2 regions of the Brevibacillus borstelensis genome follow, and region 1 is predicted to be linked to the other one. Evidence: riboswitches for the same ligand, from Rfam matches in the RefSeq annotation. Region 1 holds a riboswitch; the other holds the start of a gene.

Region 1 (4,531 bases):
TCGTTTGGATTGGTAATCCATTCTGCCTATCCATTGTTCAAAGGTCTGCCAGAGAAACACTTTGAGCCATCTACTGATTTGCAGCAGACTGTGCTGACTGTTTCTTTCCAGCTTTACAAGAAGCAACAAGCAGTAAGCAATGAGAGCGAGAAAAACTTGATTCCAGACCGCATTTTCACTTGTTCCATAGAACGTCTTGATCTTTGCGTGTTGTTTCATCCATTTGAAAAACAGTTCTATTTGCCAGCGCCAACGGTAGATGTCGCTCAATTCTTCTGCTTCTAAGTCGAACCGATTGGTGATGATTCGAATACGATTTCCTTTCGAATCATGCGTTTCAATCAGTCGTAACACATTATCCACCCGTTTTTGTGGCGTTCCAAGAAGGATCATGGAGTCGGATAAAACGGAGCTTTCTGGTGGTACTTTGAAAGTATACAAATGACGAGTTTCCGCGTTATCCTTGAGACGTGAAGCAAAAAAGATGCCCTGATCGGTATACTCATCGAACTTTTCATAATCCACGTACCCTCGATCAAAGACGTACATGGCTCCGATCTCATCAATCAGCGACTCCATTTGGGTGCGGTCATTGGATTTGGCACAAGTTAGGGAAATCTTTTCAGGATAGACATCCTCCTGGCTTGCGAAAACGAGACGAAGATGAATTTTGATTCCTGCCTTTGTTTCGCGAAAGGTTGCCCACTTATACTTTTGCAAACATAATCCAATTGTAGTGGAATCAATGATCTTTATGTGTTTTCGAAGAGAGCAGGCTTTTCCAGAAACGCGTTGAATTTGCTGGACAAGGTCGACAAAAACTTCTTCAAGCAAAGCAGGTTCTACCCGATTGTTTTTTCGACTAAGCTGTGCGGGGCTGATCGATGACAGTCCTAATTCTTGCTGAAATTTCTTTGATAGAACATCGTCAGCAATGGCTCGAAGCCCTTCGCGTTGCTGAAGTTGGGCATGTAAAAATAGGAGAAGATACGCTTTTGTCGTCAGCTTCTTCACGTACTTGTCTTGATCCGTTTCGTCAATTCGTTGTTGAAGTTTCATAATATTGATGGGTGCAACCCATTTACCAAATGAAGAAAATAGGGTATTCTTGTCCATGAGCTATCCTTTGCGTTGGATTTGGACAGGAACTACCTGACCTTTCCAGTGTAAAGGATTTTTTTGTTCCCTAGACAACCAAATACCAAAGATTATGTGTATTTTGAATGATGGGAAAAGATTAATGCAACGCTAGTGATATTCAAAGCAATAAAAAAAGCCGGAGGCCTGTGCTTCCGCTCCGATTTTTTCCTTGCGCCAGTCCCGCATTGATCAAGGACAAGGTTTCCCAGCCTACTGCAAACTCATTTTCCATGGCTCTTTCCTTTCCTCCTTATTGTTGCTGTGAGGAAAAACAAAAAGCCCAAGAGCGTACACCACCCGAAACAGCTCCTCCCCACCCTCCAGATGCAGAGAAAAGACCATACGATAGCAGCGCTCTCGAAATCAAAGAAAAACCACCCATTTAGTCGGAAATTTGATTGACCTTCCGAAATTGTCCCCTTATAATACCAAATAAGCGCTATAAGAAAATTGCAAACATTTCATCAAGAGTGGTGGAGGGACAGGCCCGATGAAACCCGGCAACCTGCGCAAGGACGCATGGTGCCAAATCCTGCAGAATCGCTGATTCTGAGAGATGAAACCGCCCGGCATGTCCGAAGCCTTCCCCTCTCAGGAGAAGGCTTCGTTTTCTTTATATCTTTTGACGAGAGGAAGAGATGCCCATGTCAGACCAGCAACAGTGGAAACCGGAAACCCTTGCCCTGCACGGCGGCCAATCCGTCGATCCTGTGACAGGATCGCGAGCAGTGCCGATCTACCAGACGACGTCCTATGTGTTCCGCGATACGGAGCATGCGGCCAACCTGTTTGGCCTCAAGGAGCCAGGCAACATTTACACGCGGATCATGAATCCGACGCAGGATGTATTTGAACAGCGCGTTGCCCTTTTGGAGGGCGGGGTCGGGGCACTTGCCACTTCGTCCGGCCAGGCTGCGATTACATTCGCCATCCTGAACATCGCCCAGGCGGGTGACGAGATCGTCTCCTCCAGCAACCTGTACGGCGGCACCTACAATCTGTTTGCCCATACACTGGGCAGACTGGGGATCAAGGTTCATTTCGTCGATCCGTCCGATCCGGAGAATTTCCGGGCCAAGATCAACGAAAATACGAAAGCTCTTTTCACCGAAACAATCGGAAATCCGCGAATTGACGTCGCCGATATCGAAGCGATTGCGGCCATCGCCCACGAAAACGGAGTTCCGCTGATCGTAGACAATACGTTTGCCACGCCGCTGCTTTGCCGACCGTTTGACTACGGTGCCGATATTGTCGTTCACTCCACGACCAAGTTTATTGGCGGACACGGCACCGCGATCGGAGGAATCGTCGTCGATTCCGGCAAGTTTGACTGGAACAACGGAAAGTTCCCCGGGTTGACCACACCGGACCCGAGCTACCACGGCGTCGTCTACACGGAGGCTGTCGGACCGCTTGCCTACATTATCAAAGCGCGCGTGCAGCTCCAGCGCGATATCGGCGCGGCCGTGGCTCCTTTCAATTCCTTTTTGTTCCTGCAAGGGCTGGAGACGCTTCACCTGCGGATTGAACGCCACAGCCAAAACGCATTGGCGGTAGCCCGCTATCTTCAGCAGCATCCCGCGGTCGAGTGGGTCAACTACCCTGGCCTGGAGGACAGTCCTTACCACGAACTCGCGAAAAAGTACCTGCCGAAAGGAGCGGGAGCAATCCTCACCTTTGGCATTCGCGGCGGTGTTGCCGAGGGCAAAAAGCTGATCGAGTCGGTGAAGCTGTTCTCCCATTTGGCAAACGTCGGCGATTCCAAGTCGCTCATCATCCACCCGGCTAGCACCACTCATCAGCAAATGAACAAATCCGAGCAGCTTGCTGCCGGTGTGACCCCTGGCATGATCCGCATTTCCGTCGGTACGGAAGCCATCGACGACATCATCGCTGATCTGGAGCAGGCACTCCATGCGGCGGTAGCGGTCAGCAAGGTGTAGCTGAACATTTAACGAGCCGGGAACAGCCTTTTTCCTGAACCCGCCATAGCAAAAGGGACGACCCTCTGTCGCGAATGACGCGGACGATGGTCTTCCCTTTTTCCTTTTCCTTGGCAGAGGGGCCAAGGTGAGCTCAAATAGATTTATAGTAAAAAACAGTTGCATGCAATTCCCCATCCGCCGATCTGGCGTAGTCAGGGATGCGGCCCGCTTCCTTATATCCGAGTGAGGCATAGAGCAGGTTGGAAGGATCTCCTTCTCTCGTGTCGAGAACAAGGAGCGTCCGCCCCGCCTGCTTCGCCCTCGCCTCCGCTGCTTGCATCAATCTGCGGCCGATTCCCTTGCGGCGATAATCCGGATGGGCCATCAGTTTGGCGATTTCCGCCCTGTGTCTGCCGTTTTGCTTCGTGGATGCATGCAACTGGACGCTTCCGACAATCTCATTGTTGATTTTGGCCACAAGCAGAATGACCCCGGGCTGCAATACGTTCTCCCAGTACCGCCTTGCCTCTGCCTGCTCCATCGGCGGGAGAAAACCGACAGACGCACCATCCTCGACAACCTTTACCAAAATCTCCGAAAGCCTCTCAACATGCTCGGCAATGCGATTGCATTCTTCAACCTCTACTTCACGAAACATAGCAGACACCCCCAACTGCTGGTTTTGGCCAATCTATTCTTTCTACTATACGCTGTGGGTAATCTTTCTTACAACAAGCGATGTACTTTTAACAGACGACGTATGTTAACAGACTCTGTCAGAACGACAATTTCGTCGGCTTGCTTGCAATGCTACCGAAGCTTGTGGTACATTGGTATTGTTTCCTTGGAAACAATACTGAGGAGGAGGCTGCTCGACATTGGATGTGAAGGAAAGCATCTTCCAGCAAATTCTCGTTCTGTCTCATAAGCAGGAGGAGCGAAGAAAACAGAGACACGACCGATTGCTCGATGAAATCAACCGACTTGCTCCCGACTGTGCGCCATGCAAAAATTTGAGCCTCACCGAGCTGCACGTGATTCAATGCATCGGTCTCGGCGGCGATGCAAACGTGACGGCGATCTCTCAAAAAATCGGGGTGACGAAAAGCGCTGTTTCCAAAATCACGGCAAAGCTGCTCACAAAAGGACTCATCACGCGCTACCAGCTTCACGGCAATCAAAAGGAAGTCTATTTTCGGCTTTCACGACAGGGAGAAGCGGTTTTCTCCATCCATGAGCAGCAGCATCAAAACATCAGCAGCGAGTGGAAGGCGTTTCTGGGGCGGTACACCGCAGAGGAGCTCGCCTTTTTGCACCGCTTGCTGCAGGATGCACTGGAACTGGCTGATCAAAAACAACGCGATGAATGACATTCGATCTTCGTCGCATTACTTTTGAACATATTGTTTCCACGGAAACAAAAAAGGAGGAAAACAACCATGATACAAAAACAAACGGTTGGC
Region 2 (4,531 bases), 2.6 Mb from region 1:
CTTGGCCTTTGCGATATGGCAGACAGCTGCGATGTCTGTCACCTTCAACGTCGGATTAGAAGGTGTCTCCAGGTAGATCCCGCGAGTGCGAGGAGTGACGGCTCTCTCCACTGCCTCTACGCAGGTCGTATCCACGAACGTAACGTCAATATTCATGCGGGACAACACTTTGGTCAAAAAGCGATACGTTCCGCCGTAGACATCTTCTGCCACGACAACATGATCGCCCGCGGAAAACAGCATAAACACGCTGGAAATCGCGGCCATGCCGGAAGCAAATGCAAATCCCCGCGCACCGCCCTCCAGGACGGCAATCGCCTCTTCCAATGCATGCCGGGTCGGGTTGCCGGACCGCGCATAGTCGTATGCGCCCGGACGGTCCAAATCCGCTTGGTGAAACGTAGATGCCTGGTAAATCGGCGTGGATGCCGCACCGGTCACCGGATCGAAACAAGATGTCCCGTGAAGCAGTTTCGTGGCAAATTTCATCGTCTACACCCTTCCGCTACCAGACTTGCATCGAGAGCCTGTATCAAATCATGAATCAAATCATCCGGATGTTCAACTCCTACCGACAATCGCAGCAAACGATCACAGACCCCGACGTATTCTCGAATTTCTTGCGGAATGTCGGCATGAGTCTGTGTCGCCGGATACGTGCACAAAGACTCGACGCCTCCCAGACTCTCCGCAAAAGAGATGATGCGCAAGTTTTCCAAAAACGGCCCCACCTGAGCAGAGAAGCGAACGCGGAAGGACACCATGCCGCTGTAACCGGTCGCCTGTTTGCTCTGAATCTCGTAGCCGGGATGATCGTCCAATCCCGGATAGAATACATCGGTGACCGCCGGATGCTCCCGCAGTTCGCGCGCAACCTGGAGAGCATTGCTCTGATGTCGCTCCATACGCAAAGCGAGCGTCTTCATGCCTCTGACCAGCAGCCAGCAATCCTGTGGGCCGAGGGTTGCACCGATGGAATTGTGCAAAAACCGGACCTTTTCAGACAACTCAGCGCCTTTTGTCACAATCAGGCCAGCCAGCACGTCATTGTGGCCTCCAAGATATTTCGTCCCGCTATGGAGCACCAGATCTGCCCCCAGCTCCAGTGGACGCTGATAGTACGGCGTCATAAAGGTATTGTCCACGATGGTCAGCAAACCGCTTCGTTTGGCGATCCCGGCTACGCAAGCGATATCCGTTATTTGCATCAGCGGATTTGTCGGCGTCTCGATGAGAACGGCTTTTGTCTCCGGACGGATCGCGCCCGCAAATGCCTGAAGATCGCGCAGATCAACATAGCTGAACTGGAGCCCGTAGCGGGAAAGGACCTGCTCAAAAAGACGGTATGTCCCACCGTATAAATCAAGCGAAACGATCAAATGGTCGCCTTGAGAAAAAAGTCCCATGACTGTGTGAATCGCTGCCATCCCGGAAGCACAGGCAAAACCGGCATCACCGCACTCGGCCTCTGCGATCGCCTCCTCCAGCACCTTGCGTGTCGGATTGGCCGTACGGGTGTAATCGTATCCGGTACTTTGACCAAGAGACGGGTGGCGGTAAGCGGTCGCATAGTAAACCGGGAAGCTTACCGCGCCCGTGATCGTATCACGACCTACCCCCGCCTGTACCAGTTTCGTTTCCAGATGCATAGCAATCTCTCCCTCTGCTTTGATGTTGAGGGCATGAAAAAGCCCTCTTTTCTTTTGAAAAGAAGGCTTTGTTTACGTCGCCGCAAGCAAACCCTTCTCATCTTTCAGAGCATGATTTGCTCTGCAGGAATTAGCACCAGTATCGTCCTGTTAACAGGAAAATTGGTTGCCGGGCATCATCGGGCCAGTCCCTCCGCCTCTCTGGATAAGAAGTTTGCTATTCAATTTGTTGATCCTAATACTAACGGAAATATCGAGTGATTGTCAACAGATATTTCCTCTTCGTTTTCACCCGTTTTCTCTGTTACTCCGCTTTGCGCAGTGCTGTCATCACCTGATTGTCCAGCTTCGCCGCCGCATTTTTATCATATGTTTTTTCATACTGCGGTTCTACGGAGATACGGGAACCGTAGAACATGACATCACGCACCGCCTCAATGGTAACCTCCACCATCGCCAGCTTCAGGGGAACCTCCTCCATCCGCTCACTCTTCAATACAGCCCTTCCGTTAATGGCATAAGAAGAGCCAGCACCAATCAAATGCAGAACCACTTGTGGCTGCTTGGCGATATTGGTCAAGATGCGTGAACGGTTGTCTACCGCAAACCGGATGACTTGCGGCGATGCCGCAAACGTCCAGGAAAGCGAGCTGAGCGATGGCGCCCCAGACTCATGGTCAATGGTGCCCAATGTGATAAACCGCTCCTGCTGCAACAACCCGAACAGTTCCTCCGAAAGCGTTTGGGATACGGTCTCAGCCATTCCGAAGCCTCCTTGTGTAAGTTTTGTACGTCTATTGTACCCGCCAAGGAAGAGATAGGCAAACCTTTCCGGCATGCGCTTGATTCTTCCCCTTTTTTTCCCTACACTGTTACTTAACTGGTAACCATAGGAGACAGGAGGAGAAACCAGATGTCACAAAGCCCCACAGACCGCCTGTTGTCAAAGATTGACCAGCTCCTCGAAGAAATTCAGGAGGCACGCAAATTAAATGACCGGATGGACAAAATCGCCATGTTTTTAGAGGATATCCGTCTGGCAGATGTCATTCAAAATTATACAGCCCCGCGCAAGCTGCTTTGGATCAATTTCCTGGCAGGTCTGGCACGGGGCCTGGGACTGACGATCGGAACAGCCATCGTACTGGCCATTCTCGGTTCCGTCCTGAGCAAATTCCTCTCGATTCCCATCATCGGGGACTACATCAGCCAACTGATGGATTATGTCTCCACCTACCGTCAGCCCTAGTCAAATGGAATGATTGGCAAGCTGCCGGAGCAGAAAGAAGATTGCCATTCGCGGTCGCTCAAGAATGCAACGGATTAGTCGTTGTCGCGATCGTCGTTATCGTCATCGTCTCCGTCATCGTCATGGCCATGCTTTTTCCAGTAGCCATACGCATTTCCGTTCGGATGCTTTTTGTCTTTGTCCTTCTTTTTCTTATCTTTATCTTTATCGTCATCAACTTCGTTTACTGGCGTACCGTGAGGAATGTCAGCTTGTGCTACGACCTTCCCGTCAACGACTACTTCCAGATGGACGGACTTGGCGCTGTAAGAACGATTTTTGTAAGAGAGCTCCACTTCGAACTCCCCGTCATCGTCTATCTTGACCTCGTGTTTTTTGCCGTCCGGAGCGATTACATACAGCTTCGCTTTTTGGTTTTTGGAGAATCCTGCGATTTCCCCTTCTACTTCAATTTCCTTATCTTTGGCGTCAAGCTTGGCGGTTCCGGTAATTTTGTATTGGGCAGGCTTCGGCGTTTCCGGCTTGGTCGGTTTATCCGGCTTGTTGACAACAAGCAGATCGACGGATTCCGAATCAAGCTTCTTGCCGTCCTTGTACACCTCAATCAATACTTTCCCTTTGTCAGCCTCTACATCCTTCATGGTGACTGAATAGGAGCCGACACCGTCCCACAGCTTTTTCACGCCGGCGCCTCTCTTGTCTCCGTCATAGGTCACGACTACTTTGCCTGCCGTAAGGTTTACAATGCCGTTTACTTTCAATTCACCCTTTTTGCTATCCAAAACAGCCTGCGTATGAATCAAAACATCGGAATCTACAACAGTTCCCGAGTTGATCCGCACTTCGCGGGTATCGACCAGTTTGTCGTTGACGTAAGCTTTCACTGTCGCGTATTGCGGAGTCGCGCTCACAGTGGCCGCAAAGCTCACCGAAAAGCTGTCGTTGGCCGTTGGCACGACTTCGATGCTGTCGCCATTTGGCTTGACAACCACGACTTTGGTTACTTCATCCGTTACTTCACCTTTCAGGTAGGTGGTGCTTTCTTTTGTCTCTGGAGTTAGGCTGACAAAGCCCTGCTCGGTTTCGTCAAAACGTACTTCGAGGTAAATATCGGAATAGTACTCCTTGTAAATCCGGTTCCACTCCGCCTCATTTTGCTCAATGTACGTTTGCATTTTTACGTCGAGATTCAGTTTGTCCACTACAATGTACAAGTGATCTGCCTGCGTTTTCAGCAACAGATTGAGCGTGGCCGGATCGTTTGTTGCCAGCTCTTTCAGATTGTAGCGAGTCACTTGCTTGCCTTCTTCATTCATGACAACCTTGATCGCACTGCTGCTTCCGGTTGTACTGGCATTGGCCAGCAGCGGCGTTACGCCCCCAATTATCGTAGCGGCAGCCACAACTGCCAGCACGGGCCTGGTCATGTATTTTTTCATTGATGTACTTCCCCTTTCCATGTTTTCCCTCAATGCCCTGGGCACAGTTACAGACGAGGGCAACCTTGGAAAAGTTGCAGAAATAAAAAATAGGGCCCCGCCAAAGCATGCAAGGCGGAGCCATCTTGTTTCAGAACAGTGATTATGATTCATTGTATCGCGGTTCAAGCTCGATTGCCCTCAGCAGGGATTCT

Evidence for each region. A riboswitch is a leader RNA that binds a small molecule or an ion and turns the genes downstream of it on or off. The one in region 1 is predicted to bind S-adenosylmethionine.
Region 2: linked by a shared signal. The riboswitch ahead of V5G20_RS10760 (aminotransferase class I/II-fold pyridoxal phosphate-dependent enzyme) and the one ahead of V5G20_RS25230 (homocysteine synthase) in region 1 are both predicted to bind S-adenosylmethionine.

What each region holds. Positions count from the first base shown of each region.
Region 1 is NZ_CP144922.1:5,255,122-5,259,652, forward strand. It holds gene V5G20_RS25225 (IS4 family transposase) at 1-1,116, opposite strand, end outside; SAM riboswitch class I at 1,599-1,703, shown strand; gene V5G20_RS25230 (homocysteine synthase) at 1,785-3,086, shown strand; gene V5G20_RS25235 (GNAT family N-acetyltransferase) at 3,220-3,726, opposite strand; gene V5G20_RS25240 (MarR family transcriptional regulator) at 3,953-4,438, shown strand; gene V5G20_RS25245 (MFS transporter) at 4,508-4,531, shown strand, end outside.
Region 2 is NZ_CP144922.1:2,305,155-2,309,685, reverse strand. It holds gene V5G20_RS10765 (trans-sulfuration enzyme family protein) at 1-489, opposite strand, end outside; gene V5G20_RS10760 (aminotransferase class I/II-fold pyridoxal phosphate-dependent enzyme) at 486-1,649, opposite strand; SAM riboswitch class I at 1,744-1,861, opposite strand; gene V5G20_RS10755 (pyridoxamine 5'-phosphate oxidase family protein) at 1,954-2,412, opposite strand; gene V5G20_RS10750 (DUF5665 domain-containing protein) at 2,563-2,898, shown strand; gene V5G20_RS10745 (hypothetical protein) at 2,973-4,337, opposite strand; gene V5G20_RS10740 (hypothetical protein) at 4,480-4,531, opposite strand, start outside.